DNA from 3 places in the Kitasatospora sp. NPDC023120 genome. Region 3 is predicted to be linked to each of the others. Evidence: riboswitches for the same ligand, from Rfam matches in the RefSeq annotation. Region 3 holds a riboswitch; each other region holds the start of a gene.
The links. Region 3 has a riboswitch for S-adenosylmethionine ahead of ACZ3TI_RS26835 (IclR family transcriptional regulator). Riboswitches for the same ligand answer to the same signal wherever they lie in the genome.
Positions count from the first base shown of each region.

Region 1 (9,957 bases), on a different contig from region 3:
CCTGGGCGTGATCTTCGGCTGGTGGCTGATGTTCTGGGCCGCCCCGATCATCGCGATCGGCATCTTCGGATGGGTCTTCGAGTTCTACCGGGGCGAGAACCAGAACCAGTAGGGTTCCGCATCCGACACCAGGGCCGGTCCTCCCGCACGGGAGGACCGGCCCTGGTGCGTCTGCGGGGGTGACGGCCTCACTCACCCGGGTGAACGGCGGGTCCCTCGGATGTCGCTTCTCCAGCAGACGTTCCTACGATCTGATCAATCGTGCGAACCCCCGGAGGCGGTCATGGCCGACAGGCACGGAATCGCAGGCATAGGCAGCATCTCGCTGACCCTCGCAGTGCTGGCCCCGCTGGCCGCCTGCTCGTCCGGTGACGAGGACTCGGCCGGACCGCACCGGATCGACGCGGCCCCGCTGGTCCACCTCTCGGCGGACGACAAGCTCGACCCCTCCCAGCCGGTCACCGTGACGGCCGTCAAGGGCAGCCGGCTCACCGACGTCACCGTGGTGGGCCCGGACGGCCGGGTGGTCGCGGGCAGGCTCGCCGACGACCAGCGCAGCTGGCAGACCACCGGGCGGCTGAAGGCCGCCACCGCGTACACCGTCCGGATCTCCGCCGACGACGGCAAGGGCGGCCGCGGCGACACCACCGCGAACTTCAGCACCCTCGCCGGCCAGCGCCTGCTCACCGCCAAGCTCGGCCCGGACTCCTCCGGCAGCGGCGTCTACGGGGTGGGCCAGCCGCTCACCGTGCAGCTCTCCGAGGCGGTGAAGGACCCGCAGGCCCGTCAGGAGGTCGAGCAGGCCCTGACCGTCTCCTCCCAGCCCGCCGTCACCGGCGCCTGGTACTGGGTGGACGACAAGAACCTGCACTTCCGCCCCGAGGAGTACTGGCCGGCCGGGACGACCGTCGAGCTGGCCTTCGACGGCACCGGCAGCCGGATGGCCGACGGCCTCTACGGCGGCGACCGCAGCTCGCTGAAGCTGCGGATCGGCGAGCGGGTCGAGTCGGTGGTCGACGCGGCCGCCCACCAGCTCACCCTCAAGCGGGACGGCGAGGTGGTCCGGACCATCCCGGTCACCACCGGCAAGCCCGGCTTCGACACCCGCAACGGCGTCAAGGTGGTGCTCGGCCAGGAGCGGTCCGTCCGGATGAACGGCGAGACGATCGGCATAGCCACCGGCAGCTCGGAGGCCTACGACCTGAACGTCGAGTGGGCCACCCGGGTGACCTGGAGCGGCGAGTACGTCCACGCGGCGCCCTGGTCGGTCGGCTCGCAGGGCGTGGACAACGTCAGCCACGGCTGTACCGGCATGAGCACCGAGAACGCGAAGTGGTTCTACGACCACACCAGGGTGGGGGACCTGGTGACGGTGGTGAACAGCCGCGGCGCCATGATGGAGCCGTTCGGCAACGGCTTCGGGGACTGGAACATCGCCTGGGTCGACTGGGTCAAGCACAGCGCCGTCGGACAGCCCCTCAGCACCACCGCACCGCGGGCCCAGGCCCCCGCCTCCGGAATGATCCGCCCGGAGGTGTGACCTCATCACATCCGCCGGACGGGCCCTACGCCTCCGGGTAGGCCAGGCCCAGGGCGGTGACCACCGCGGCCAGGGCGTCCGGGTGGGAGAGCCCGAGGCGGTGCGCGCGCTCGGCGTACTCGGTGGCGGCCGCGGCGGCCAGCCGGTGCGCGCTGTCCCCGGCGGCGGCGATCAGGGTGCCGCGCCGGCCGTGGGTCTCCACCACGCCGTCCGCCTCCAGCTCCCGGTACGCGCGGGCGACGGTGCCGGCGGCCAGCCCCAGCTCCTCCGCCAGGGCCCGTACGGTGGGCAGCTTCAGCCCGGCGGGCAGCTCACCGGTGCGGGCCTTCTCGGAGATCTGGGTGCGGATCTGCTCGTACGGGGGAGTGGCGGCGGCGGGGTCGACGGAGAGTTGCACGGGAGGCTCCTGTGGGCGCGGACGGGTACGGGCTGACAGGTACGGCAAAGCCCGAGGGCCGCCGACCAGGTGAACTCTGGTCAGCGGCCCTCGGGGTGGCGCGGGTACGGGATCAGTGGTGGCCGTGGCCGCTGGTGATCTCGTGGTGCTCCTCGGCGGTCGGCTTGGGGATCTGGGCGCCCTCGCCGTAGAAGCCGCGGGACAGCTTGGCCCGGGTGCGGGTGACGACGCCGGCCTTGCGGGCAACGCCGTTCTCGTCCGTCTGGGCCGGCAGCTCGACCGGCTGGTTCTGCTCGTGCGCGGTGAGCTTGTACAGGTCCTGCTGCGGCAGCTGCGCGTGCACCTCGACGAACTCGCCGTGCGGCAGGCGCTTGATGACGCCCGTCTCGCGGCCGTGCAGCACCTTCTCCTTGTCACGGCGCTGCAGGCCGAGGCACCAGCGCTTGGTGACGATGAAGGTCAGCACCGGCACCGCGAACATGCCCACGCGGACGAAGTAGGTGACCGCGTTGAGCGACAGGTGCAGGTGGGTGGCGAACAGGTCGTTGCCACCAGCCACCAGCAGGATCAGGTAGAGGCTGATCCAGGCGGCACCCAGGGCGGTGCGGACGGGCGCGTTGCGCGGGCGGTCCAGGATGTGGTGCTCGCGCTTGTCGCCGGTGATCCAGCCCTCGATGAACGGGTAGACCGCGATCGAGACCAGGACCAGCGGGAAGACGACCATCAGCGGGATGAAGACGCCCAGGTTCAGGGTGTGGCCCCAGAGGCTGATCTCCCAGCCCGGCATGATGCGGATCAGGCCCTCGGAGAAGCCCATGTACCAGTCCGGCTGGGCGTCCGTGGACACCTGGTCCGGGCGGTACGGGCCGTACGCCCAGATCGGGTTGATCGAGGCGATCGCCGAGATGGCGGCGATCAGACCGAACACCAGGAAGAAGAAGCCACCGGCCTTGGCCATGTAGACCGGCATCAGCGGCATGCCGACGACGTTCTGCTCGGTCTTGCCCGGGCCCGCCCACTGGGTGTGCTTGTGGTAGAAGACCAGGATCAGGTGCGCCACCAGCAGGCCGAGCATGATGCCGGGGATCAGCAGCACGTGGATGGTGAAGAACCGCGGCACGATGTCGTGGCCGGGGAACTCGCCCCCGAACAGGAACATCTGCAGGTAGGTGCCGATCAGCGGCGTCGCCAGGACGGCGCCCTCCATGAACCGGATACCGGTACCGGACAGCAGGTCGTCGGGCAGCGAGTAGCCGAAGAAGCCGTCGAACATGCCCAGGACCAGCAGCAGGAAGCCGAAGACCCAGTTGATCTCACGCGGCTTGCGGAACGCGCCGGTGAAGAACACGCGCAGCATGTGCACGAGCATCGCGGCCACGAAGACCAGCGCGGCCCAGTGGTGGATCTGACGGACCAGCAGGCCGCCGCGGACCTCGAAGCTGATGTCCATCGTCGACGCGTACGCCTCGGACATCGGGATGCCCTTGAGCGGGACGTACGACCCGTTGTAGATGACCTCGCCCATGGAGGGCTTGAAGAACAGCGTCAGGTAGACACCGGTCAGGATGATGATGACGAACGTGTAGAGGCAGATCTCGCCCAGCATGAAGGACCAGTGGTCCGGGAAGATCTTCCGCAGGTTGGCCTTGGCGAGGGAGTAGATCCCCAGCCGGCCGTCCGTCCAGTCAGCCGCGGCCTCCCACTTGTTGGCGGGCTTGGCGCGCGTGCTGGAGGGCTTGGCGGCACCGGTGGTGGTGCTGCTCGCGCTACTCATCGAGCACGCTCCCAGAAGCTCGGGCCGACGGGCTCGTCGAAGTCGCCGGTGGCGACCAGGAAGCCCTTCTCGTCAGTGGTGATCTTCAGCTGCGGCAGCGGGTGGCCGGCCGGGCCGAAGATCACGCGCGCGCCGTCCGCCAGGTCGAAGGTCGACTGGTGGCAGGGGCAGAGCGCGTGGTGGGTCTGCTGCTCGTAGAGGCTGATCGGGCAGCCGACGTGCGTGCAGATCTTGGAGTAGGCGAGGATGCCCTCGAAGCCCATCTCCTTGGACTTCTCGTCCTTGATGTCCTCCGGCGCGATGCGCACCAGCATCAGGGCGTCCTTGGCGATCGCCTGCTGGAAGTCCTCGTCGTGGGTGGACAGGCCCTCCGGCATGGCGAAGGTCAGCGAGCCGATGAGGACGTCCTCGGGCTTCATCGGCTGCATGGTGTTCATGTTGACCAGCGCCAGCGGCTTGGTCGGCGTCGCTTCCTTCCAGCCGGTCTCCTGGAGCTTCTTCTCCGGGAGCGGGCCGAGGTCGCGGAGCAGGACCACGCCGGAGAGCGGGACCAGCGCCATCGAACCGATGAGGGTGTTGCGGATCATCTTGCGGCGGCCGAAGCCGGACTCGGCGGCGCCGGTCTTGAACTGCTCGATGACGTCCGCGCGAACCTCGTCGGAGGCCTCGATCGGGTGACGCTCGGCCGGCAGCTCGACGTCCGACATCAGGGTGCGGGCCCAGTGGACCGCGCCCGCGCCGATCATGAAGAGGGCGACGCCCAGGGTCAGGCCGAGCGCGAAGTTCAGCGCGCTGACGTGACCCAGCGGGAAGATGTAGACGATCTTGTCCGGGTCGATGGCCACGTACGAGGCGATGAAGCCGACGGTGGCGAGCATCGAGATCACGAACATCAGCGAGACCTGGCGCTCGGCGCGCGCGGCGGCCTTCTCGTCGATGTCGGTGCGACGGGGCTCGTGGGCCGGCAGGCCCGGGTCGGCGAACGGGTTGCCGTGCTCGGCCACCTCGCCGGCGGAGCCGTGCGACTCCGGGAGCTTCTCTTCTGACATGTCGTGGCTCATGACTTCTTGGCCTTGGTGGTGTGGGCGGCGACCCAGATCGCGACCGCGATGAGCGTGCCGAGCCCGAAGATCCAGCCGAACAGACCCTCGGTCACCGGACCGAGGCTGCCCAGCGTGAGACCACCGGGGTTGGGCTCCTCGCTAGTGGTGTGGCGGACGAAGGCCACGATCTGCTTCTTCTGCTCCTCGGGCATGGTGCCGTCCGGGAACGACGGCATGTTCTGCGGGCCGGTCTGCATGGCCTCGTAGATGTGCTTGGCGTCCACGCCCTCCAGCGACGGGGCGTACTTGCCCTTGGTCAGGGCACCGCCCTGGCCGGCGAAGTTGTGGCACTGGGCGCAGTTGGTGCGGAACAGCTCGCCACCCTTGGAGATGTCCTCGGGGTTGGTCGAGGTGTACTGCTCCTCCTTCGGGGTCACCGGGCCGGGACCGAGGGAGGCGACGTAGGCGGCGAGCTGGTCGATCTCGGCCTGCGTGTAGATGGTCTTCTTGCGCGGCACCTGGGCGCCGGGCTGCTGGGCCGGCATGCGGCCGGTGCCGACCTGGAAGTCGACGGCGGCGGAACCGACGCCGACCAGGCTCGGACCGTCACTGCCGCCCTGGCCGTTCAGGCCGTGGCAGGAAGAGCAACCGACGGCGAAGAGCTTCTTGCCCTCATCGATCGCGAGCGACTGCGCGGCGACGTCGGCCTGCGCCTTGTCGGCGGGCGCGAACGCGGCGTACAGCCCCCCGGTTGCCGCCAGGGCGAGAAGTAGGACGACCAGCGCCGCCAATGGGTGGCGCCGTCGTGCGGAGAGCTTTTTCACGGAATAACCCCGGTGTCAGGATCTGGTCGACTGGTGGGTGCACCCGGCGGCCGGTCTGGCCGGCACGAGGCTGCCTGTCTAGGGCTGCGCGCGCGGTCGGTCGGTGGGAGCGTCGGCACCGGCAGAAGCGGCCCGTCGCCGGTGAGGGCGGGGGCCGCAGCCGGTGGCCAGCGACCTGATCAGCTGGTTACTTGATCAGGTAGATGGTCGCGAACAGGCCGATCCACACGACGTCGACGAAGTGCCAGTAGTACGACACGACGATCGCGGCGGTGGCCTGCTCATGCGTGAAGCGCTTGGCTGCGTACGTCCGGCCCAGGACCAGCAGGAAGGCGATCAGACCACCCGTCACGTGCAGACCGTGGAAGCCGGTGGTCAGGTAGAACACCGTGCCGTACGGGTCGGAGGACAGGGACAGGCCGTCCTCCTTGACCAGCGCGGTGTACTCGTACACCTGGCCGCCGATGAAGATCGCGCCCATTGCGAACGTGAGGATGAACCACGCGCGGAGCTTCTTCACGTCACCGCGCTCGGCAGCGAACACACCGAGCTGGCAGGTCAGCGAGGAGAGCACCAGGATCGTGGTGTTGACCGAGGAGAAGGGCACGTTGAGGGCGTGGGCCTTCTCGGTCCAGAACTCGGCTCCCTTGACGGAGCGGAGCGTGAAGTACATCGCGAAGAGGGCCGCGAAGAACATCAACTCGGAACTGAGCCAGACGATCGTTCCGACGCTGACCATGTTCGGCCGGTTGACCGATCCGTGCGCGTGCCCGGTTTCTACTGCTGTTGCTGTCGCCACGACGGACATTATGTCGGTCCCTTATTCCGTCTTCACGCCGGGGGGTGTCCCTCGGAGTGTCCGGTGCGTGCGGTATGCCCGCTTGGGGGGCGGCGGGGTGTCCGTACGGCGGCTGAGCAGCGGCGTGTCCCTTTTCTGACGGTTCCTCGGAGCGGCCCGCGACCCCGTTGCCCGGCGCGTCGCTGCACGGGCGGCGTAGCCCCAGGAGGTAGGGGAGCGGGGGTCGCGGTCGGCCGTACGGGTGGACTGGACGGCTCCGGGTGACGAGCCGTCCTCCAGCCGGGTGAGCCCGGGGCGCGGCGGCTTGATGGGGAACGTGCGCGAGGGGGCCTCGGCGGAGGGTGATCGGGAGTAGCATCCGGATCAGGCGAACGTGGTCCGGATCACACTTGAGGGAGCAGGGTCCATGGCGTACACGACCGATGAGACGCTCACCGTCCTCGTCTACAGCGACGACCGCAACACCCGCGAGCAGGTGCTGACGGCCCTCGGCCGCCGGCCCGCCGAGGATCTTCCGGAGCTGTCCTACCTGGAGTGCGCGACCACCCCCGCGGTGCTCAAGGCACTGGAGAAGGGTGGCGTGGACCTCTGCGTGCTGGACGGCGAGGCGGTCCCGGCCGGCGGGCTGGGGCTCGGGCGCCAGCTGAAGGACGAGATCTACGGCTGCCCGCCGGTGCTGGTGCTGATCGGCCGGCCCCAGGACTCCTGGCTCGCCGCCTGGAGCCGGGCCGACGCCGCGATCTCCCACCCCGTGGACCCGGTGGCGCTGGCCGAGGCGGTCGCCACCCTGCTGCGGACGCGGCTGGCGAAGCGGGCTCCGGCCACCCGTTGAACAGCGGTGTTTCCGCATCGGAGAAGACGGCACCGTAGCCGCCCCGCCGCTCGATAGGCTGGCTCCATCCGTACGGACGTCCCCCTCGGCGGGGAACCGACAACCTGGAGTCAGCCATGGTGAACGTGAACCCTGCGAACGGCGGTAGCGACCCCGCGCAGGTGGTCCGCTCCTGGCCGGATCTCCTGGCGGCGCTGTTGAAGGGGGAGGACCTCGACCGCTCGGCCACCGCGTGGGCGATGGACCGGATCATGAGCGGCGAGGCGTCCCCCGTCCAGGTTGCCGGCTTCATGATCGCGCTGCGGGCCAAGGGCGAGACGGTCGACGAGATCACCGGTCTGGTGGACGCGATGTACGCGCACGCCGAGCCGCTGGAGATCCCCGGCCCGGCGGTGGACATCGTCGGCACCGGCGGGGACCGGGCGAAGACCGTCAACATCTCCACGATGTCGGCGATCGTCGCGGCGGCGGCCGGTGCCAAGGTGGTCAAGCACGGCAACCGGGCCGCCTCCTCCTCCAGCGGGTCCTCGGACGTGCTGGAGAAGCTCGGCGTGGCGCTGGACCTGTCCGCCCGGCGGGTCGCGGAGGTCGCCGACGAGGTCGGGCTCACCTTCTGCTTCGCGGCGAAGTTCCACCCCTCGATGCGGCACGCCGCCACGGCCCGGCGCGACCTCGGGGTGCCGACCGCCTTCAACATCCTCGGCCCGCTGACCAACCCGGCCAAGGTCACCTCGCACGCCATCGGCTGCTTCGACACCCGGCTCGCCGGGCTGATCGCCGGGGTGCTCGCCCGGCGCGGCTCGACCGCGCTGGTCTTCCGCGGCGACGACGGGCTGGACGAACTGACCATCACCACCACCTCGCGGGTGTGGGTGGTGCGCGACGGGGCGGTCACCGAGACCACCTTCGACCCGCGGGACGTCGGCATCGAGCTGGTCGGCATCGAGGCGCTGCGCGGCGGGGACCCGTCGTACAACGCGGAGGTCGCGCGCCGGATGCTGGCGGGGGAGCACGGGCCGGTGCGGGACGCCGTCCTGCTGAACACGGCCGCGGCGCTGGTCGCGCTCGACCTGGGCGACGCACCGCTGACGGAGCAGCTCGCGGCGGGCATGGCGCGGGCCGCGGAGGCCATCGACTCGGGCGCCGCGCAGGACCTGCTGCGGCGCTGGTCGGGGGCCACCAGCCGGAGCTGAGGCGGTAGTTGGGGGCCTGCGGGAAGCGCTTCCCGCAGGCCCTTCGCGCTGTCCGGATGGTGGATGCCTGTTTGACCACCCGGCGGGCGCGACCTAGAGTCATCGGCAGGTCATGAGTGACAGCGTCAAGCCCCAGCTGGCTGTCCGGCAACCCTCCGTCCGTGGCGGGGTGCCCTGGGTGAGGACCGGGTCGCCACGGCAAACCGTCCGTGCGGCAAGCGCGGACGCCCGACGACTGACACTCCCGGGGTCCCTACACCCCTGAAGGAGTGCATCCTCATGTCTCTCTCCACCGAGATCTGCGCCCCCCTCGCCGTGCTGGGCTCCGACGTCCAGGTCCCGCTCGCCAGCGGCGAGAAGGTCGGCTACGCGGCGCTCGACTACGCGGCCAGCGCGCCGGCGCTGCAGCGGGTGTGGGACGACGTCGCCGCCTACGCGCCGTACTACGGCAGCGTGCACCGCGGGGCCGGCTACCTGTCGCAGCTGTCCACCGACCTCTTCGAGCAGAGCCGCCGCACCGTCGCCGAGTTCCTCGACCTGCGCGAGGGCGACCAGGTGGTGTTCACCCGGGCCACCACCGACTCGCTCAACCTGCTGGCCGGCGCCGTTCCGGCCGGCACCCGGGTGTTCGCCTTCGAGACCGAGCACCACGCCTCGCTGCTGCCGTGGGCGCACGCCGGACTGGGCGTCACCTACCTGCGGGCACCGCGTTCGCGGGCCGAGGCGGTGGCAGCCCTGGACGCCGCGCTCGCCGAGGCGCCCGAGGGCCCGAAGCTGCTCTGCGTCACCGGCGCCTCCAATGTGACCGGCGAGCTGTGGCCGGTCGCCGAGCTGACCGCGACCGCGCACCGGCACGGCGCCCGGGTGGTGCTGGACGCCGCCCAGCTGGCCCCGCACCACCGGGTCTCGGTGCGCGAGCTGGACGTCGACTGGATCGCCTTCTCCGGCCACAAGCTCTACGCGCCGTTCGGCGCCGGGGTGCTGGCCGGCCGGGCGGACTGGCTGGACGCGGCGCAGCCGTACCTGGCCGGCGGCGGGGCGACCCGGACGGTGGCCAGGGAGACGGACGGCTCGGTCGCCGTGCAGTGGCACACCGGCCCGGCCCGGCACGAGGCCGGCTCGCCGAACGTCATCGGCGCGTACGCGATCGCCTCCGCCTGCCGGGCGCTGAGCGAAGCCGGTTTCGACGCGCTGGAGGCCCGGGAGCGGCAGCTGGTCGACCGGCTGACCGCGGGGCTGGCGGAGATCCCGGAGGTCAAGGTGCTGAACCTGTTCGGGGCCGGCTCGGCGCGGGTGGGCGTGCTGTCCTTCGTCGTCCGGGGCTGGAACAGCTCGCACTTCTCGGCTGCGCTGTCCGCCGAGTACGGCATCGGCGTGCGCGACGGCCTGTTCTGCGCCCACCCGCTGGTGCGCACGCTGCTCGGGGACGAGGACGTCGCCCCCTCCGAGTGCGGCGCGCCGGAGCCCTCGCTGCCGGGTGAGCGCAGCCTGAACGCGATCCGGGTGAGCTTCGGCGCCGGGACGCCGGACGAGCACGTCGACCGCTTCCTGGCCG
Region 1 covers NZ_JBVHHY010000003.1:406,241-416,197, forward strand. Annotated here, with positions in the region: gene ACZ3TI_RS06775 (cytochrome c oxidase subunit 4) at 1-112, shown strand, start outside; gene ACZ3TI_RS06780 (L,D-transpeptidase) at 284-1,540, shown strand; gene ACZ3TI_RS06785 (GntR family transcriptional regulator) at 1,566-1,937, opposite strand; gene qcrB (cytochrome bc1 complex cytochrome b subunit) at 2,050-3,711, opposite strand; gene qcrA (cytochrome bc1 complex Rieske iron-sulfur subunit) at 3,708-4,760, opposite strand; gene qcrC (cytochrome bc1 complex diheme cytochrome c subunit) at 4,769-5,578, opposite strand; gene ctaE (aa3-type cytochrome oxidase subunit III) at 5,766-6,386, opposite strand; gene ACZ3TI_RS06810 (response regulator) at 6,784-7,209, shown strand; gene trpD (anthranilate phosphoribosyltransferase) at 7,326-8,402, shown strand; SAM riboswitch class IV at 8,511-8,629, shown strand; gene ACZ3TI_RS06820 (aminotransferase class V-fold PLP-dependent enzyme) at 8,682-9,957, shown strand, end outside.
Region 1: it holds a riboswitch for S-adenosylmethionine, as region 3 does, so the genes downstream of both, ACZ3TI_RS06820 (aminotransferase class V-fold PLP-dependent enzyme) here and ACZ3TI_RS26835 (IclR family transcriptional regulator) in region 3, are expected to answer to the same signal.

Region 2 (9,957 bases), on a different contig from region 3:
CCCCGGCGCGGGCCAGCTCGGCCGACAGCACCTCGCGCCCGGCGTCCACCCCGGCGGCCGCGCCCGAGGTGAGGAAGGTGTCCAGCCCGGGCAGGGCGCCGACGGCGGCCCGCAGGGCGGCCCGGTCGGCGCTGTGGTCGACCGCCCGGTGGAAGGTCCAGCGGCAGCCGGCCACCGCCTCGGCGACGGTCGCGGTGGCGGCCAGGTCGACGGCGCCGTCGGCGTCGAGGAAGCCGAAGACGAACTCCTCGGCGCCCTCGGCCCGCAGCGCGGTGGCCCGGGCGCACAGCTCGTCCAGGTCGCCGGGGGCGAAGCCGTCCCGGATCCGGAGCATGACGCGCAGCGGGATGCCGACGGCGGCCCGGATCCGGGCGAAGTCCTCGACGGACGGGGTGAGCCCGTCGGCAGCCATGTCGGTGACCAGTTCGAGCCGGTCGGCGCCGCCCGACTCGGCGGCCTGGGCGTCCTGGGGCGTCAGCGCGATGACTTCGAAAATTGGTCTAGACATATCAGTAGGTTGCCACACCCGCCCGAGCAGGGCGAGACCACACCCCTCCCCCGTTCCGGCCCCCGCTTCAGGCCGGCAGCCTGCCGCCCGGCCCGGCCGCGCCCTTGCGCCGTCCGACCAGCACCAGCGCGACCGCCACCGCGACCACCACCCCGGCCATCGGCAGCAGCCGCCAGGCCCCGCCCTCCTGCTGCCAGAGCCCGTGCAGGTTCACGCTGAGCGCCCAGGGCAGCGCCGCGAGCCCGGGCACCGCCACCAGGTACCAGCCGCGCACCACCGACAGGGTCATCAGCAGCGGCACCACGACCATCGCCGCCCGCCACTGCGGGTCCAGGTGGTACCAGCTGGTGTAGACGTTGTCCCCGAACGCCGCGACCGGGGTCAGCACCGCCGCGGCCGCCATCAGGGCCCGTTCCCGGCCCGCCGGCACCGACAGTGCGTCCTTCGGCGCGGCCAGCAGCACCAGCGCCCAGAGCACGAACGGACCGTCCCACTGGAAGGCCTCGAGGAACACCCAGAGCGGCTGCAGCACGACGGGATCGGTCACCGCCGCCACGAGTTCCGCCCCCGCCGCCAGCGCCGCCACCCCGGCCAGCAGCTTCGCCGCCGTCCACCGTCCGAGCAGCGCCGCGCCGACCGAGAGCAGCGCCCCCAGCAGCAGCCCCCAGCGCAGGAAGTAGCCCAGCTCCCAGTCCGGGCCCGACAGCACGGCCGCGTCACCGGTCAGGTACTCGATGAGCACATTGCCCCCCGCCAGTCCGGCGGCCGAGCCGACCACCAGCGGGGCGGCCAGTGCCGCCAGCCGCCCGCCCGTCGAAGTGGAGGTCAGCCCGGTCCGCATGCGCAGCCCGTACGCCCCCAGGTCGAACAGTTCCCGGACCCTGGCGGCCCGGCCGACCTCCGCCGTGGTGTCGGCGAAGACGTCGGCCAGCTCGTCGCCGCGCTCGCGGCGGTAGCGGACCGGGTAGAGCGCCAGCGCCGTCCGGACCGCGACGGTCGAATCACTCATGCTCATGCGAAGGCCCCCCTGACCCTCGGACGGACAGCGGCGGCGGAGAGCCGCCGCTCGGCTTCGGCGGCCACGGCCCGCAGCCGCTCGGCCTCGGTGGCCAGCGCGCCGCGACCGGTGTCGGTCAGCGCGTAGGTGCGCCGGGCGCGGCCGTCCACCACCTCCTCGGCGGCGACCTCGATCAGGCCCTGGCCGAGCAGCCGGTCGAGCGCGCCGTAGAGCGTGCCGGTGCGCATCTTGACCCGGCCGTCGGAGATCGCGGCGATCTCCTGGATGAGCGCGTAGCCGTGCCTCGGGGCATCGGCCAGCGCGGTGAGCAGAAGCAGCGTCGGCTCCTGCATGGAGCGTTCTGTCATGCGTCTACATATATCGTTGACCGGCACATCCCGTCCACCGGAATCACCCACCACAATGTGCTCCATGCCGACCGACGACCTGCTCACCGCCTGGACCGCCCTGCTGCACCGCTGCGGCACCACCGCCGACCCCGAGCCGTACGGCCGCGAACTGCTGCGCCGCTGGTCCGAGCCGCAGCGCCGCTACCACACCGCCGACCACCTGCGCGCGGTCCTGCGGCACGTCGACGAGCTCGCCGGGCACGCCGACGACCCGGACGCCGCCCGTCTCGCGGCCTGGTTCCACGACGCCGTCTACCGCCCCGACCGCACGGGGAACGAGGAGCGCAGCGCCGCCCTGGCCGTCCGCGCGCTGACCGCAGCCGGCCTGCCCACCGCCCGGGTGGCCGAGGTCGAGCGCCTGGTCCTGCTCACCGTCGGCCACGACCCGGCGCCGGGCGACCGCGACGGCGAGGTGCTCTGCGACGCGGACCTCGCTGTCCTCGGCGGCACCCCCGAGGCGTACGCGGCGTACGCGGCCGCCGTCCGGGAGGAGTACGGCTTCGTCCCCGACCCTGACTTCCGGACCGGCCGCGCCGCCGTCCTGCGCGGGCTCCTGGCGCTGCCGGCGCTCTACCGCACCCCCGCCGCCCGCGAGCGCTTCACGGAGACCGCCCGCGCCAACCTGACGGCGGAGCTCGACGCCCTCTAGACCAGCTTCCCCACCGGGGCCACCACCGCGCCCTGCTTGCCGCACACCCAGTGGGGCTCCGGCCCCAGCTCCGGCTCCACGCTGAGCGCGTGCGGGTCCCCGTCGGCCGCGCACTCGGTGCACAGCGGCCAGCGACCGTACGCCTCCAGCAGTGCGTCCTGGACGTCCTGGGCGACCAGCCCGAGCACGTACTCGGTGCCGTCCGGCCACTGCTCCAGCCACCAGCGGCGGTGCGTCACCGCCTGCTCCACCAGCGAGACGACGGCGGCGTCCGCCACGTCCCGCGCGGTGAGGTCGGCCAGGATCAGTGCCCGCGCGTTGTGCAGCGCGGTCTCGATGTCGTCGGAAGCCATCCGCCCATTCTCCCTCGAAACGCCGTGTGGGCGGCTCCCCGAAGGGAACCGCCCACACGATCCGGAATCAACCGATCCGATCAGAAGACGATCAGGATCAGAAGTCCATGTCACCGCCCGGCATGCCGCCGCCGGCGGCCGCGGCGGCCTTCTCCGGCTTGTCGGCGATGACGGCCTCGGTGGTGAGGAACAGCGCCGCGATGGAGGCGGCGTTCTGCAGCGCGGAGCGGGTGACCTTGGCCGGGTCGATGATGCCCTCGGCGACCAGGTCGACGTACTCGTTGGTGGCGGCGTTCAGGCCGTGACCGGCGGGGAGGTTGCGCACCTTCTCCACCACGACGCCACCCTCGAGGCCGGCGTTGGTCGCGATCTGCTTGATCGGGGCCTCGAGCGCGACCTTGACGATGTTGGCACCGGTGGCCTCGTCGCCGTCCAGCTCCAGCTTGTCGAAGGCGACACCGGCCTGCAGCAGGGCGACGCCACCACCGGCGACGATGCCCTCCTCGACGGCGGCCTTGGCGTTGCGGACGGCGTCCTCGATGCGGTGCTTGCGCTCCTTGAGCTCCACCTCGGTGGCCGCGCCGGCCTTGATGACGGCCACGCCGCCGGCCAGCTTGGCGAGGCGCTCCTGGAGCTTCTCGCGGTCGTAGTCCGAGTCGCTGTTCTCGATCTCGGCGCGGATCTGGTTCACGCGGCCCGCGACCTGCTCGCTGTCGCCGCCACCGTCGACGATGGTGGTCTCGTCCTTGGTGATGACCACCTTGCGGGCGGTGCCCAGCAGGTCGATGCCGGCGTTCTCCAGCTTGAGGCCGACCTCCTCGGAGATCACGGTGCCACCGGTGAGGATGGCGATGTCGCCGAGCATGGCCTTGCGGCGGTCGCCGAAGCCCGGGGCCTTGACGGCGACGGACTTGAAGGTGCCGCGGATCTTGTTCACGACCAGGGTCGACAGGGCCTCGCCCTCGACGTCCTCGGCGATGATGACGAGCGGCTTGCCGCTCTGCATGACCTTCTCCAGCAGCGGGAGCAGGTCCTTGACCGAGCCGATCTTGGAGTTGGCGATGAGGATGTACGGGTCCTCGAAGGTCGCCTCCATGCGCTCCAGGTCGGTGGCGAAGTAGGCGGAGATGTAGCCCTTGTCGAAGCGCATGCCCTCGGTGAGCTCGAGCTCCAGACCGAAGGTGTTGCTCTCCTCGACGGTGATGACGCCTTCCTTGCCGACCTTGTCCATGGCCTCGGCGATCAGCTCGCCGATCTGGGTGTCAGCGGCGGAGATGGAGGCGGTGGAGGCGATCTGCTCCTTGGTCTCCACGTCCTTGGCCTGGGCCAGCAGCTGGTCGGAGACGGCGGCGACGGCCTTCTCGATGCCGCGCTTCAGAGCCATCGGGTTGGCGCCGGCGGCGACGTTGCGCAGACCCTCGCGAACCAGGGCCTGGGCGAGCACGGTGGCGGTGGTGGTGCCGTCACCCGCGACGTCGTCCGTCTTCTTGGCGACCTCCTTGACGAGCTCCGCACCGATCTTCTCGTACGGGTCCTCGAGCTCGATCTCCTTGGCGATGGAGACACCGTCGTTGGTGATCGTGGGGGCGCCCCACTTCTTCTCCAGCACGACGTTGCGACCCTTGGGGCCGAGCGTGACCTTCACTGCGTCGGCGAGCTGGTTCATGCCACGCTCAAGGCCGCGGCGAGCTTCCTCATCAAAGGCGATGATCTTGGCCATCTGAAGTGGTCCTCCGGGACACGGTCGACTGCTCGGACCAAGGGGTGCCCGCGACGGACGGCCCTGGTGTGCGGGGGTCCATTCCCCTACCGCTCCCGGGGGCCTCACCGACCCGGTCCGCTGTCACTCTCACGCTGTGAGTGCTAACGCCAATGATTAGCACTCCGGGTGGTCGAGTGCAAGCCCAATCGCCGACCCGCGAGCCGCCTCCGGGGCCGCCCGGGAACGGCGACGGGCCCGTACGACACGTGTCGTACGGGCCCGTCGAGAAGCGGGAGAGCAGCCAGCCGTGGGCCGCGCCGAGCTCCTGGAGTCGGAAGGGGTCAGACCGCCGCGCGAACCATGTCCGCCTGCGGGCCCTTCTGTCCCTGGGAAATCTCGAACTCGACCCGCTGGCCCTCCTCGAGGGTGCGGTAGCCGTCCATCTGGATCGCGCTGTAGTGGACGAAGACGTCCGCACCACCGTCGACCGCGATGAAGCCGTAGCCCTTCTCCGCGTTGAACCACTTGACGGTGCCCTGAGCCATTCCGAACTCCCCTAGTGCTGTGCTGGCCCTTCACGCGCCCGCAGGTCGCGGGCCCGGGTTGGTTGAAGGCCGGCCCGGGGAACCCCCCCTGGGCGCAGCCGTGCACGCCGCAACCCTCCGCGCGGGACACCGAACGGCTTCCGACGAGCGGGTGATTGCGTCGACCGCCGCTGAATGTATCCGGATCGAAGCCCTCTGCAACAGGGTCAACCGCCGGTAATTCCGCCACGGCAGCAAGGGACAGCACGGGATGAATCGGGAGAATCTCGGCATTTCACGCCGGACATAGCGGACGAATTACCCAAATCCCCAGGGTAATTCTGACATCCGCCTGACATGTTTCACGGGCCGGTCCCACCGGCCGGACACCCTCCGGCGGAACGCCGAGGGGATCGGGAAGGAACCCCTGTTCCCAGCCGAGCGACACTCTACTCCGACTCGGGTCGGAAATATTCCAGCCGGAATGCAACCGGCCGCCCGCACATACGGAGAGCGGAATTCCGTACGTGCGGGCGGCCGAATGGCGGTCGGCGCGACTCAGCAGCCGCCGGCCACCGCCGGGATGATCGAGATGCCCGCGCCGTCCTGGATCTCGGTCGCCAGGCCCTCCGCGAAGCGCACGTCGTCGTCGTTCACGTAGACGTTGACGAAGCGGCGCAGCTTGCCGGTGTCGTCCAGGATGCGGGCGGCGATGCCCGCGTGGTTCTTCTCCAGGTCGGCGATGACCTCGCCCAGGGTGGCGCCCTCGGCGGTCACCTCGGCGGCGCCGCCGGTGTAGGTGCGCAGGATGGTGGGAATGCGGACGTTGGCGCTCATGGCTCTCCTTGCGGGGGTGCGGCCGTGCGGGTGGGGGGGGTGGTTCAGGCGGACGCGAGGCCCGCGTCGCGGAAGGAGTCCAGCGTCGGGCGGATGACGGCGGTCATCCCGGCGTCGGAGACGGCGTCCAGGGTCTTCAGGCCGTCGCCGGTGTTGATCGCGACGGTCTCCTTGGCCGGATCCAGCTGCCCGGTCTCGACCAGCTTCTTGAGCACGCCGACGGTCACCCCGCCCGCGGTCTCGGCGAAGATGCCCTCGGTCCGCGCCAGCAGCCGGATCGCCGCCACGACCTCGGCGTCCGTGACGTCCTCCACCGCGCCGCCGGTCCGGCGGGCGATGTCCAGCACGTACGGGCCGTCGGCCGGGTTGCCGATCGCCAGCGACTTGGCGATGGTGTCCGGCTTGACCGGCTTGATCACGTCACGGCCGGCCTTGAACGCCGCCGACACCGGCGAGCAGCCCTCGGCCTGGGCGCCGAAGACCTTGTACGGCCGGTCCTCGACCAGCCCGAGCTTGATCAGCTCCTGCAGCCCCTTGTCGATCTTCGTCAGCTGCGAGCCCGAGGCGATCGGGATCACGATCTGCTCCGGCAGCCGCCAGCCGAGCTGCTCGCAGATCTCGTACGCCAGCGTCTTGGAGCCCTCTCCGTAGTACGGCCGCAGGTTGACGTTGACGAAGCCCCAGCCCTCCCCGGCCGGGTCGCCGATCAGCTCCGAGCAGAAGCGGTTCACGTCGTCGTAGTTGCCCTCGATGCCGACCAGCTCGCCGCCGTACACCCCGGCCATGACGACCTTGCCCTGCTCCAGGTCGTGCGGGATGAAGACGCAGGACCGGAACCCGGCCCGGGCCGCCGCCGCCCCCACCGCGCCGGCCAGGTTGCCGGTGGATGAGCAGGACAGTGTCGTGTAGCCGAACGCCCGCGCCGCCTCGATCGCGCAGGCCACCACGCGGTCCTTGAACGAGTGCGTCGGGTTCCCGGAGTCGTCCTTGATGTGCAGCTGCGCCGTGAACCCGAGCTCCCGCCCCAGGTTGTCCGCCTTCACCAGCGGGGTCCAGCCGGGGTTCAGGTTCGGCTTCGAGGCGACATCCGCCGGCACCGGCAGCAGCGGCGCGTAGCGCCAGATCGACGCCGGACCGGCCTCGATCCGCTTGCGCAGCTCCTCCGCGCCCTCGCTGCCGAACTCGTAGGCGATCTCCAGCGGGCCGAAGCACTCCAGGCACGCGAAGCTGGGACCGAGCGGGAAGCGGGTGCCGCACTCCCGACAGGACAGGGCGGTGGCGGGGCCGAGGTCCACGGGTCGGGGTCCCCCCGGCCGAAGGCTGGGGGAGGGTGCGACGGTGTCGATAGCCATGATGGCGAGGCCTCTCTCCTCATCTTCCCCATGGCGCGGTCGCGTCACGGGCCGGAATTGGCACCTGTCCCGCCGGGGCCTGTGACGACAGCCGAGCGAGAAGGTTGCCGGGACGTCAACGGGCCGTTCCCTCAGTCCCTCTGGATGAGCTTGTGAAATTGTGGTGGTGCTCAACGGTGACCCCGGCGTGCGAAGGTCCGACCGCTGTACGAAGACTGTATCCGAAGGCGTCAACACTCAACGGGACCGTCCGCCACGCGAGATGACCCGTCCCACCCCACCCCGCCGAGGAGACTTCCGTGCCCGCCGAACCGATCCCCGAGCTCCTCCCGCAGGCGGCGTCCTGGCTGCGCCGCCGCTCCTGGAGCGCGGCCGACCGGCCGGTCCGCACCCTCCTCGCGGCGAAGGAACGCACCGGGAGCACGGTCAGCGTCGTACTCCCCGCCCTGGACGAGGAGGCCACCGTCGGCGACATCGTCCGCACCGTCCGCCGCGAGCTGATGGAACGCCTCCCGCTCGTCGACGAACTCGTCGTGGTCGACTCCGGCTCCACCGACGCCACCGCCGCCGTCGCCGCCGAGGCGGGCGCCCGCGTCGAGCACCGCGACGCCATCCTGCCCCGGCTGCCCGCCGCCCCCGGCAAGGGCGAGGTGCTCTGGCGCTCGCTGCTGGTCACCCACGGCGACATCGTCTGCTTCGTCGACGCCGACCTGCGCGAGTTCGACCCGGCCCTCGTCTCCGGGATCATCGGCCCGCTCCTGACCGACGAGTCCATCCAACTGGTCAAGGCCATGTACGACCGCCCCCTGGAGACGGACAGCGGCGCCGTCGTCCCGGCCGGCGGCGGGCGCGTCACCGAACTCGTCGCCCGTCCCCTCCTCAACCTCCACTGGCCGGAACTCGCCGGTTTCGTCCAGCCCCTCGGCGGCGAGTACGCGGCCCGCCGCTCACTGCTCGAACGGCTGCCCTTCCCCACCGGCTACGGCGTCGAACTCGGCCTGCTGGTCGACGCGCTGGAGCTGGTCGGCCTGGACGCCCTGGCCCAGGTGGATGTCGGCGTCCGGCACCACCGCCACCAGGACAGCCAGGCCCTCGGCCGGATGGCCGCCACCATCTACCGCACCGCCCTCGAACGCCTCGACCGCGCCCACCGCCTCAAGGCCTCCGCCGACCTGGTCCGCCCCCAGCTCACCCAGTTCACCCGCGACCCGGACGCCCTCCCCCAGCCCCCGGCCGGAGGGATGTTCACCCCCCGCACCTACGAGATCACCGCCCTGGAGCGCCCCCCGATGCACACCGTCCCCGAGTACACCACCCGCCATTGACGGGTTTGCCACTCCGACCCCCCGGCAACGTACCAACCATGGGCGATCTCACGACCGAACGTTCGAGTGCGACCGGCACCGCCCCCGTCCTGGTGGCCTCCAACCGGGGACCGGTGTCGTTCAGCACCGCCGACGACGGCACGCTGACCCTGCGGCGCGGCGGCGGAGGCCTGGTCTCCGGCCTCTCCGCGATCGACGACCCGAACGCCGTCTGGGTCTGTGCCGCCCTCAACGACGCGGACCGCAGAGCCGCCGCGCAAGCCCCCGACGGCCGCCTCGACCTGGCCGGCCACGACGTCGGCGGGCAGGCCGTCCGGATGCTGGACATCGACCCCGAGACCTTCGCCCGCGCCTACAACGGCGTCGCCAACTCCACCCTCTGGTTCGTCCACCACCTGCTCTACGCGACCCCCACCGCACCCGCCTTCGACGCCGACTTCCGCACCGAATGGGCCGCCTACCGGGCCTACAACGCCGCCTTCGCCGAGGCCCTGGCCGCCGAAGCCGCCCCGAACGCCGCCGTCCTCGTCCAGGACTACCACCTCTCCCTCGTCCCCGCCCTGCTCCGCGAAGCCCGCCCCGACCTGCGCATCGGCCACTTCTCGCACACCCCCTGGGCCCCGCCCGAGTACTACCGGATGCTCCCCGACGACGTCGCCCGCGCCGTCCTCACCGGCATCCTGGGCGCCGACCGGGCCGGCTTCCTCACCGAACGCTGGGCCCGCGCCTTCGCCGCCTGCTGCGCGGACCGACTCGGCGCCACCGTCGACCACGACGCGCTCACCGTCACCCTCGACGGCCGCACCACGAACCTCGGCGTCCACGCCCTGGGCGCCGACGCCGACTTCCTCCGCGAACGCGCCCACCGCCCCGACGTGGACGAACGCCTCGCCGCCCTGCGCACCGCCGTCGGCGACCGCCACACCATCGTCCGGGTCGACCGCACCGAACTGAGCAAGAACATCGTCCGCGGCCTCCAGGCCTACCGGCACCTGCTCCGCACCCGCCCCGAGTGGCACGACCGGGTGGTCCACATCGCCTTCGCCTACCCGTCCCGCACCGACCTCGCCGAGTACCGCGACTACACGGCGCAGGTCCAGGAGCTCGCCCGGGCCATCAACACCGAGTTCGCCACCCCCACCTGGCAGCCCCTGATCCTGCACGTCAACGACGACTTCCCGCGCTCCCTCGCCGCCTACCGCCTGGCCGACGTCGCCCTGGTCAACCCCATCCGCGACGGCATGAACCTGGTCGCCAAGGAAGTCCCCGTGGTCTCCGACCACGGCTGCGCCCTGGTCCT
Region 2 covers NZ_JBVHHY010000053.1:16,045-26,001, forward strand. Annotated here, with positions in the region: gene ACZ3TI_RS39185 (copper homeostasis protein CutC) at 1-508, opposite strand, end outside; gene ACZ3TI_RS39190 (hypothetical protein) at 576-1,523, opposite strand; gene ACZ3TI_RS39195 (PadR family transcriptional regulator) at 1,520-1,873, opposite strand; gene ACZ3TI_RS39200 (HD domain-containing protein) at 1,938-2,564, shown strand; gene ACZ3TI_RS39205 (hypothetical protein) at 2,561-2,917, opposite strand; gene groL (chaperonin GroEL) at 3,015-4,637, opposite strand; gene ACZ3TI_RS39215 (cold-shock protein) at 4,961-5,164, opposite strand; gene ACZ3TI_RS39220 (MoaD/ThiS family protein) at 5,702-5,980, opposite strand; gene thrC (threonine synthase) at 6,025-7,332, opposite strand; SAM riboswitch class I at 7,349-7,483, opposite strand; gene ACZ3TI_RS39230 (glucosyl-3-phosphoglycerate synthase) at 7,632-8,657, shown strand; gene ACZ3TI_RS39235 (alpha,alpha-trehalose-phosphate synthase (UDP-forming)) at 8,696-9,957, shown strand, end outside.
Region 2: it holds a riboswitch for S-adenosylmethionine, as region 3 does, so the genes downstream of both, thrC (threonine synthase) here and ACZ3TI_RS26835 (IclR family transcriptional regulator) in region 3, are expected to answer to the same signal.

Region 3 (9,957 bases):
TGCTCACCCGCGCGCTCAGCCCGCTGGCCTTCGACTACGACGCGGAGGACCGCTGGCTGGCCGAGCACCACGCCTGACGGCTCCCCCTGGACGGACCGGGGCACATGCGGAGCGAATCGGGCGGGGTGGGACGACACTTGCCATGTCCGGAAAGTCTCCATCGGTCCGGGGCAGCGGCGCCCCGCCCGACGCGCTCCGTCGTCTGCTGCTCGAACTGGGGGAAGCCCTGCTGGGCGGCGGGCTGCCCGTGCACGAGGTCGAGGAGGAACTCCGCGGGTTGGGGCGGGCCCTGGGGGCGCCGGAGGTACGGGTCGCGGCGCTGCGGTTCGAGCCGTCCGCGGTGTTCGGGGTGTCGATCGGCACCCTGATCGGCTCGGTGGTCAGCCGGATCCCCCGCCCCTCCCCCGCCGTGCTGCGGCCCCGGGCCTGAGCCGGGCACGGGAGGGGTGTGGGGGAACGGTCAGGGGTGGCGCAGGGCTTCGGTGAGGCGGTTCGCCGCCTCCACCACGGCCTGGGAGAGCAGGGCGCCGGGGTGGCGGGTGAGCCGTTCGATCGGGCCGGAGACCGAGACGGCGGCCACCACCCGGTTGGACGGGCCGCGGACGGGCGCGGAGACGGAGGCGACCCCGAGCTCGCGCTCGCCGATGGACTGCGCCCAGCCGCGCCGCCGTACGCCACTCAGCGCGGTGGCGGTGAAGCGGGCGCCCTGCAGTCCGCGGTGCAGCCGCTCGGGCTCCTCCCAGGCGAGCAGGACCTGGGCGGCGGAGCCGACCTTCATCGGGAAGGTGATCCCCACCGGAACGGTGTCGCGCAGGCCGGAGAGGCGCTCGGCGGCGGCCACGCAGATCCGGATCTCGCCCTGCCGGCGGTAGAGCTGGGCGCTCTCCCCGGTGACGTCGCGCAGGTGGGTGAGGACCGAGCCGGCGGCGGCCAGCAGCCGGTCGTGGCCGGCCGCGGCCGAGAGCTCGGCGAGCCGGGGGCCGAGGATGAACCGGCCCTGCACGTCCCTGGTGACCAGCCGGTGGTGTTCGAGTGCGACGGCGAGGCGGTGGGCGGTGGGCCGCGCCAGACCGGTGGCGGCGACCAGTCCGCCCAGGGTGGCGGGGCCGGCCTCCAGGGTGCCGAGGATCGAGGTGACCTTGTCGAGCACGCCGACGCCGCTCGTGTTCTCCATGGATGGGTACTCCAGTCTCGTATCCCGGGAGCGGCGGGTGGGCTTCGCTCCGGGAGGCTCCCCGCGGGGAGCGGGGGTGGTCAGCGAGGACGGGCCGCGGAAGTCGGCCGATTGCCTGCGCCGGGCACGAGACGGGTACGCGAAAGCGCCGGGGCGGGAAGCGCCCGGGCGAAGGACAGCACAGAGAGCACCGTGTCTCCTCATCTTTCCCGCGCCACAGTGGCGGCAGGCCGGAGTTGGCACTGATCCCGGACGATGCGGCGCGTACTTCGGACGCCGGGTCGAACGGGGAGTTGCCGGGGCTTCGTAGGGCCGGTCCCTCCACCCCTCTGGATGATTCGCGAGGAACGATACAAGACTCCCCCGGCCGCCCGCCAAGCCCCCCACCACCGAGGGCACGGCGCGGCCCGGACCCCGGCGGGGTGCCGGGGTCCGGGCCGGTCAGGCTGTCAGCGCCCGGGCCGGGTGGTTCCGGTGGTCATCAGACCGCCTTCTTGGTCGTGCCGACGCACAGCGCCCAGATGACGAAGGCGTCGATCGCGATCAGGACGATGGACCAGAACGGGTAGTACGGCAGCCACAGGAAGTTGGCGATCATCCCGAACCCGGCCACGACGACACCGATGACACGGGCCCAGCCGGAGCCGCTGAAGAGCGCCACGCCCGCCACGACGATGACGATTCCGAGGATGAGGTGGATCCATCCCCATCCCGTGGTGTTCATCGAGTACACGTAGTGACGCGTGATGACGATCAGGTCGTCCTTGATGATGGCGGCGATCCCCTGGAAGATCGCCATGATCCCGCCCGCGATCAGCATGATCGCGGCGAAGATCGTCAGACCCGTCGCGAAGGGGCGCTGTTCGGGGGCCGGATCGGTACGGCTGGAACCGGCAACACTGCTGGTCATGGCGTTGACTCCTTCGTTGGAAACCCGCCCCGCGGGCTACGGGAGACGGGAGGGCTGGGCAGCTGAACAGAGGGGTTCCGGGGAGACGGCACCCGGCCGACCGTCGACCGGCGCGGGCGGGGGCAGGAGGAGGTCGGTGGCCCGGAGGAGGGCGAGGACCCGGCGAAGCCCCGGCCGGACGCCGACGAGGTGGAAGTCGGCCCGGTGCACGCGGGAGGCCCGGCGGGCCTGGAGCAGGGCCCGCAGACCGGCGGCGTCGCAGAAGGTGAGGGCCGCGACATCGAGGTTCAGCTGCTGCGGACGGGCCGCGAGGGCGCGGACGACGGCCCGGGTCACGAGCGGCGCGGTGGCGAGGTCCAGCTCGCCTTCCAGCGACACCAGCGCGGTGTCCCCGTACAGCCCGGTTCTGGTGCGGAGCAGGTCGTCGTCGGCTCGTATGGCAACCGCCTCGGAAGCTCGGCTGGCGGAGGGCCTGGAACAGAGCCCTACGTCTCACGGTAGGACCGGAGACCCGTCCTGTCCTGGGCCGGACGGACCACGGCCCGGCCCGTACGGCCCCGCCCGGCGCCCTACCACCCGCCTCGTGCCGTTCCCCGCACGGCCTCCGGCGACGTCACACGTCGGCGCCGCTCCCGGTGTCGGCCCGACCGGCGTCGGCCCGTCCCGCATCGGCCCGTCCGGTGGCGGCGAGCAGCGCCAGGACGGCGAGCACCGCGAGGAGCACCAGGACGAGCAGCAGCACGGTCAGCACGGTCGGGTGGTTCCACAGCGCGAAGACCAGGACCACGATCAGCACCGCCGCGATGACGAGCCAGCGGCGGTGGGCATCGGTCCAGGTACCGGCCCGTCCGGTGTGCACGCCGTGCGCGGTGCCCCAGCGGGCGGCGGAGTCGGCGGCGTGGTCGGCCCCGCTGCGGACGGAGCGCGGCAGCCGTCCCGCGCCGGAGAGGTAGGCGCCGAGCGCCACCACCACGCCCAGGACGATCGCGGTGCGCAGGCTGACCCGCAGGAAGTGCAGCAGTGTGTCGAAGATCGCCGCGGCGGCCGCCGGGGACTGCACGGCGGGCGGCAGGTGGTCGAGGTAGTAGTGGCGGGCGATCACCAGGGCGATCGCCACCAGCAGGCAGGCGCCGGCCGCTCCGAGGGCCGTGGTCACCAGGGCCCGGCGCCGGCGCCGGGCCAGCACGACGCCGATCGCGCCGAGCAGCACGGTGACCACCGGCAGCCAGTTGCCCACCACGTCCAGCGCGTGCGCGGCGCCGCGGATCTTCGCCAGCTTGTCGGACTGGAACAGCACCAGCTGCTTGTTGACGTCCGGGATCTTCTCGGCCGGGGTCAGGCCCGCGGCCACCAGCTCGTCCTTGAGCCGGTCGACGGCCTTCCCGACGTCGAGGGTGACGGTGCCGTCACTGACCCCGACGGCGCCGCGGCCCTGGCCGGTGAGGGCATGGACCACGGCCGCGTGGGCGCTGCGGTTGGCCTCCGTCCAGACGGTGGCGAAGGCGTCGCTCTGCACCACCCTGGTCGCGACCTTGGTGACCACCTGGTCGACCGCGTCGTCGATCTTGGGTCCGAGCGACTTGACCGCCCCGGCGGCGCGCGGCGGCAGACCCTGGGACTCCAGCCAGGCGGCCAGGTCGGAGGCGACGGCCGGGCCGTCCACCTTCGCGTCCACCGCCTGGGCCATCCGGTTGACCGCGGCGTCCTGGATCGCGGGGTTGGTCGCCAGCGGCGCGACCGTCGAGACGTACCGGTCGGTGTCCAGGGCGATGTCGTGCACCCAGACCGTGAGCAGCGAGACCGGCACCAGGATGCAGGTCAGCGTGATCAGCACGGCCGAGACGGTGCTCACGACGATCCCCACCGCGCGGGAGCGGTGCCTGCGCTCCGGGGACGCGCCCCCGTTCGACGGCGTGCCCGCAGGGGGCTCTGACGGAGGCGGTTCCAGTGGCCCGTTCAACGATGCTCCCAACGGTCGGCGGGCGGCCCTGCCGCCGCTCTTCACCATTCACGCCGCAGGTCCGTCGTCCGGCACACCGGACTGCGCCGCCCGGACGAGGCACTCACCCTGAGCAGGTGATCCGCGCGCGGGCCGGGCGCCCTACCGTCGAAGCAGCGCCCAGCCCGGCGGGCCGGGCGACGGACTCCACGTGGAAGGAGCACCCCATGACCGAGGACGTCCTCGCCGAGACCGGGCCCATCGACTACCTGGTGGTCGAGTTCCCCGGCAACCGGATGACCGGGGAGGGGCTTCCGCTGCTGATCGACCTGGTGGACCGGGGTGTGATCCGCATCCTGGACTTCGCGTTCGTGCGCAAGGACACCGACGGCAGCGTCACGGGTATGGAACTGGCCGACTTCGACGGCGACGGGCGGCTGGACCTGGCCGTCTTCGAGGGCGTCGGCTCGGGGCTGCTCGGCGACGAGGACCTGGGCGAGGCCGCCGGGGTCATCGAGCCCGGGAACTCGGCCGGTGTGCTCATTTACGAGAACACCTGGGCCGCGCCGTTCGCCACCGCCCTGCGCCACAGCGGCGCCCGGGTCGTCGCCTCCGGCCGGGTGCCCGTGCAGGACCTACTGCAGTCCCTGGACGCGCTGGAGGGTGCCGGGGACGACTCCGCCCCCGGGCCGTCCGCCACCGGGTGAAGCCCCGGTAACGCCCCGGCCAAGCCACCGAGAGGAGAAACGAGTCATGCCTGGACTGCTGCGCGGAATGGCGCGCACCGCTGTCGTCGCCGGAACGGCGACCGCCGTGTCCAACCGGGTCTCCCGCCGTCAGGCGGGTCGTTGGGCCCAGCAGGACGCGGTGGCAGAGCCCGCGCCGCCCCCGCCCCCGGCCCCCGCCGCGCCCGCCCCGGCGAGCATGGACGACAAGATCTCCCAGCTGCAGAAGCTGGCGGAGCTGAGGGACCAGGGGGTTCTCACGAACGAGGAGTTCGCGGCGCAGAAGCAGCGGCTCCTCGCCGGCTGAACGCCGTCGACACGGCGGTGCCCCGTCCCGGCCGGACCGGGACGGGGCACCGCCGTGTCGCGTCGAACCGGTGCGCTCACGCCCCGCTTCCGGGCCCGGAACCCCGCTCGGGTCCGCCGTGGGCGGTCAGGGCGTAGATGCCGATCACGTCGATCGCGATGACGGTCACCGACCAGAGCGGGTAGGAGGAGGCGAAGGCCATCTGCGCGAAGGCGTTCAGGCCGAGCACGACGACTCCGGTCCAGCGGGCCCACTGCGCGCGGGTGGCCAGCACACCGTACGCCGCGGCCAGTTGGAGCACGGCCAGGGCCAGGATCGCCCAGCCCCAGGCCCTCAGGTCGCCGAAGACGAAGTGGGCGTCGGCGACGAAGACGTGCGACCGTGCGATGGCGGCGATGCCGTCCAGGGCGTTGAGGGAGCCCAGCAGGACGAGCAGCACACCGGCGAAGGTGATCAGTCCGGAGCCGGTGCCGCGGGTGCCGGCTGCCGGAGCGGCACCGTGCGGGGCGGTGGCGGTCATGGTTGCCTCCAACTGGGGGTGCGGCCGTGCCGCGCTCGACCGTGGCAGCGGCGGACCGGCGGGTCCGCCGGCCGGGTGTCGGCGGCGGCGGCGAAAGGCCCGATGCCACCACTCAGTCAGGTCCGCACGGCGGCGGCACCACCCGGGCCGGGTGATTCAGTGCCCGACGGCCACCTTGGCCGCCACGATGACCAGGCCCAGGAGCAGGTTGACCGCGCCCTCGACGGCGGCCTGGTGCGAGGAGGCGCCCGCGCGGCGGGCGCCCAGCGTCGCCCAGGCCACCTGCTGTGCCACGGCGACGCCGAGGGCGAGCCAGGCGGTCTCCCCCGCGTCGAGCCAGGGACTGACCAGCACCGCCAGGGCGGGCAGCGCCGACGCCTCGACGAGCGGCCACTCGTGCCGGCCGATCTCGCGCACCTGGCGCCACGTGACCCGGCGGCCTACCTCGCGCTGTCCGGCCACGTGCGCGTAGACGTGGGCGATCCAGAAGACCAGCCCGGTGATCACCAGCAGCAGGATCAGAGCCAGCCGCGGATGCGGTCCGTAGGCACCGGAGGCCGCGATCACGGAAGCCGCCAGCATCGAGCCGTAGACCGCGCCGGCGTAGTCCGTCCGGTTCGCGGCCCCGTCCGGGACCGGCCCGGGCGGGGCGGGGGAACGACTGCGGGACGTTGCCACGGCGCCTCCTCCCGTCCCCGCGCCGGGGGACGACCGATGAGCACGTTGCGGCCATCCTCGCCGGTTCCCGGGGGCCCGGCCTCACCCCCGGCAGGTGAGCCGGGGCCCGGGCGACGCCCCCTCCGCCCGCCCGGCGCCTCCTCGCGGCGCCGGGCGGACGGAGGGGAGCGCCACTCACCCACGCCGGGTGATCCGCGGCCCGGCCCTCGTTCGTACCGTGGCCGTGAAGGCCGTTTCCCTCGTCCACCGGGGAGCCCGACGTGAACCCATACCCTCCGATCGCCGAGCACGGGGTCATCGGCGACCTGCAGACCGCCGCGCTGGTGTCCACCGACGGCGACATCGACTGGTGGTGCACGCCCCGGTTCGACTCCCCCAGCCTCTTCGCCTCGATCCTGGACCACGCCAAGGGCGGCCGCTGCCGGCTCGCCGTCGACCGGGACGCGGTGCCGGACGCCCAGGTGAAACAGCTCTACCTCGCCGGCACGGCCATCCTGATCACCCGCTTCCTCGCCCCGCAGGGCGTGGCGGAGGTCCTCGACTTCATGCTCCCCGACACCTCGCCGACGCCGAGCGACCGGCACCGGATCATCCGTACGGCCCGGGTGGTGCGCGGGCGGGTGCCCTTCCTGCTGGAGTGCCGCCCCCGCTTCGACTACGGCCGCGCCACCCACCGGCTCACCCTGCCGGACGAACGCTGCGCGGTGCTGGAGAGCCCCGACCAGCACCTGTGCGTCCAGGCCACCGACCCGGTCGTGCTCCAGGCCGACGGCTCCGACGTCACCGCGCGGTTCACCCTGGACGCGGGACAGCTGGCCACCGTGCTCCTCACCACCTCCTCGCCGGGCGGCACCCCGTCGTCGCCGCCCTCCGAAGCGGACAACCTCGCCGCCTTCGACGCCTGCCGGGAGTTCTGGTACGAGTGGCTCAAGTCCTCCAACTACCAAGGCCGTTGGCGCCAGATGGTGGACCGCTCGGCGATCACCCTCAAGCTGCTCAGCTACCACCCGACCGGTGCGCTGATCGCCGCCGCGACCATGGGGCTGCCGGAGCAGGTCGGCGGGGAGCGCAACTGGGACTACCGCTACACCTGGATCCGGGACGCCTCGCTCTCCGTCCACACCCTCATCGGCCTCGGCTTCTACGACGAGGCGCGGGCCTTCCGCCGCTGGGTGCGGGACCGGGTCGACGCCGCCGGCGCCGAGGGGGAGCGGCTCCAGATCATGTACCGCATCGACGGCGACCCGCACCTGACCGAGGAGTCCCTCACCCAGTGGGAGGGCTACCGCGGCTCGTTCCCGGTGCGCGCCGGGAACGCCGCCGCCGACCAGCTCCAGCTCGACATCTACGGCGAAGCCGCCTACGCCTTCGCCGCCGACGAGAGCGACATGGGGGCGCTGCGCGGCTGGGACGCGTTCCGCAAGCTGGTCGACTGGCTGACCGAGCAGTGGGACCGCGCGGACGAAGGCATCTGGGAGACCCGCGGCGGACGCCAGGACTTCACCTACAGCCGTCTGATGTGCTGGGTGGCCTTCGACCGCGCCGTGAGCATCGCCCGGAAGTTCGCCCGCCCCGCCGACCTGGAGCGCTGGAGTTCGGAACGCGACGACATCCTGCGCCAGATCGTGCAGCGCGCCTGGAACCCCGAGCGTGAGGCCTTCACCCAGCACTACGCCACGGACGTCCTGGACGCCTCGCTGCTGCTCATGCCCAAGGTCGGCTTCCTCTCCCCCACCGACCCCGCCTGGCTGTCCACCCTGGACGCCATGGACCGGGAACTGGTCCAGGACAGCCTGGTCTACCGCTACGACCCGACCGCTTCCCCCGACGGACTGAGGGGATCCGAGGGCACCTTCAACCTCTGCACCTTCCTCTACGTCGAGGCCCTGGCCCGGGCGGGCCGGGTCGACCAGGCCCGCTACGCCTTCGACAAGATGCTCACCTACGCCAACCACGTGGGCCTGTTCGCCGAGGAGATCGGCCCCTCCGGTGAGCAACTGGGCAACTTCCCCCAGGCGTTCACCCACCTCGCGCTCATCGACGCGGCGGTCGCCCTCGACGAGGAGCTCGACCGCCGGGGCGCCGCCTGACGCACCGCACCCGGCAGCCGAAGGCCCGTCAGGAGCACGAAAGGAGCCGGCCGTGGTCGCCCCTCCCCACCCGGTACGGAGGCATCGCAACCTGCTGCCGTTCGCCGGCGTCGCGATGATCCTGCTGGCGCTGTTCAACGGCATGGACGCCATGGCGGCACTGGTCGACTCCCCCGTCGTCACCGGCACCGACCGCTACGTCTTCGGCGATCTGCACAGCCTGGGTTGGGCCCTGCTCGCCCTGGCCGTCGCCCAGGGGCTGGTCGGGATCACTCTGCTCACCGGCGACCTCCGCTCCCGCTGGTTCCCGGCGGTCGTGCTGTGCGCCAACGTCTTCGCCCAGTTCGTCTTCCTGCCGAGCTTCCCGGCCTGGTCCCTCACGATCATCGCCGTCGACCTCGCCGCGCTCTACGTGGTCCTCAGCGCCCCCGGGAACACCCCGGAGAACGGGAGCCGGGAATGACCGACACCGTCACCGCCCCCACCACGGCCGGACGCCAGGTGCTGATCCCGCTGGCACTGGCCCAGTTCATCTGCAGCTTCGCCGGCTCCAGCATGAACGTGATGATCAACGACATCAGCACGGACCTGGACACCAGCGTGCAGGGCGTGCAGGTCGCCATCACCGTCTTCCTGCTGGTGATGGCCGCGCTGATGATCCCCGGGGGCAAGCTCACCGACCGCTGGGGCCGCAAGCGCTGCCTGATGGCCGGCCTCACCACCTACGGCGTCGGTGCCCTGCTCAGCGCGGCGGCCCCCGGGCTCGGCGTCCTGATCCTCGGCAACTCGATCCTGGAGGGCGTCGGCACCGCCCTGCTGATCCCCCCGGTCTACATCCTCACCACCCTGCTGTTCACCGGTACCGCCGCCCGGGCGCGCGCCTTCGGCACCATCATGGCCTTCGGCGGCGTCGGCGCGGCAGCCGGTCCGCTCCTCGGCGGCCTGCTCACCACCGCCATCGACTGGCGGGCCAACTTCGGCTTCCAGGCGGTGATCGTGGCCCTGATCGTGCTCCTCACCCGCAAGCTGAAGGACCCGCTCCCCGCCGATCCCACCCGGCCGTTCGACACCGTCGGCGCCGTCCTGTCCGCGGCCGGACTGGTCCTGGTGGTCACCGGCATCCTCGCCGCGGACAACAACACCTGGCTGATGATCGTGCTCCTGCTGGCCGGCGCCGCGGTGCTGACCGGCTTCTTCCGCTGGATCCGCCACCTGGAACGCACCGGACGCGAGCCGCTGCTGGCCACCAGCCTGTTCCGCAACCACATCTCGAACCTGGGCCTCGTCACCCAGAACGCCCAGTGGCTCGTCCTGATGGGCGTCTCGTTCACCGTCGGCGCCTACCTCCAGGTCGTCCGCGGCTACAGCGCCATCGCCACCGGCGGGGTCTTCACCGCCGCGACCCTCGGTCTGCTCGCCACCTCGCTCGCCGCGGAGCGCCTGGCCGAACGCTTCGCCCAGCGCACCCTGATCATCACGGGCTTCGCCGTCACCACCGCCGGCATCGTCGTGCTCCTCCTGCTGGTGCGCGCGGTCGACTCCGTCTGGGCCTTCACGCCCGGACTGCTGCTGATCGGACTGGGCATCGGCGTGATGCTCACCCCCTCGGTCAAC
Region 3 covers NZ_JBVHHY010000019.1:138,826-148,782, forward strand. Annotated here, with positions in the region: gene ACZ3TI_RS26825 (NAD-dependent epimerase/dehydratase family protein) at 1-77, shown strand, start outside; gene ACZ3TI_RS26830 (hypothetical protein) at 143-430, shown strand; gene ACZ3TI_RS26835 (IclR family transcriptional regulator) at 461-1,174, opposite strand; SAM riboswitch class I at 1,372-1,514, opposite strand; gene ACZ3TI_RS26840 (DUF7144 family membrane protein) at 1,656-2,084, opposite strand; gene ACZ3TI_RS26845 (STAS domain-containing protein) at 2,121-2,522, opposite strand; gene ACZ3TI_RS26850 (hypothetical protein) at 2,698-3,936, opposite strand; gene ACZ3TI_RS26855 (DUF6325 family protein) at 4,251-4,730, shown strand; gene ACZ3TI_RS26860 (SHOCT domain-containing protein) at 4,777-5,055, shown strand; gene ACZ3TI_RS26865 (DUF7144 family membrane protein) at 5,132-5,575, opposite strand; gene ACZ3TI_RS26870 (hypothetical protein) at 5,732-6,253, opposite strand; gene ACZ3TI_RS26875 (glycoside hydrolase family 15 protein) at 6,514-8,343, shown strand; gene ACZ3TI_RS26880 (DUF7144 family membrane protein) at 8,396-8,806, shown strand; gene ACZ3TI_RS26885 (MFS transporter) at 8,803-9,957, shown strand, end outside.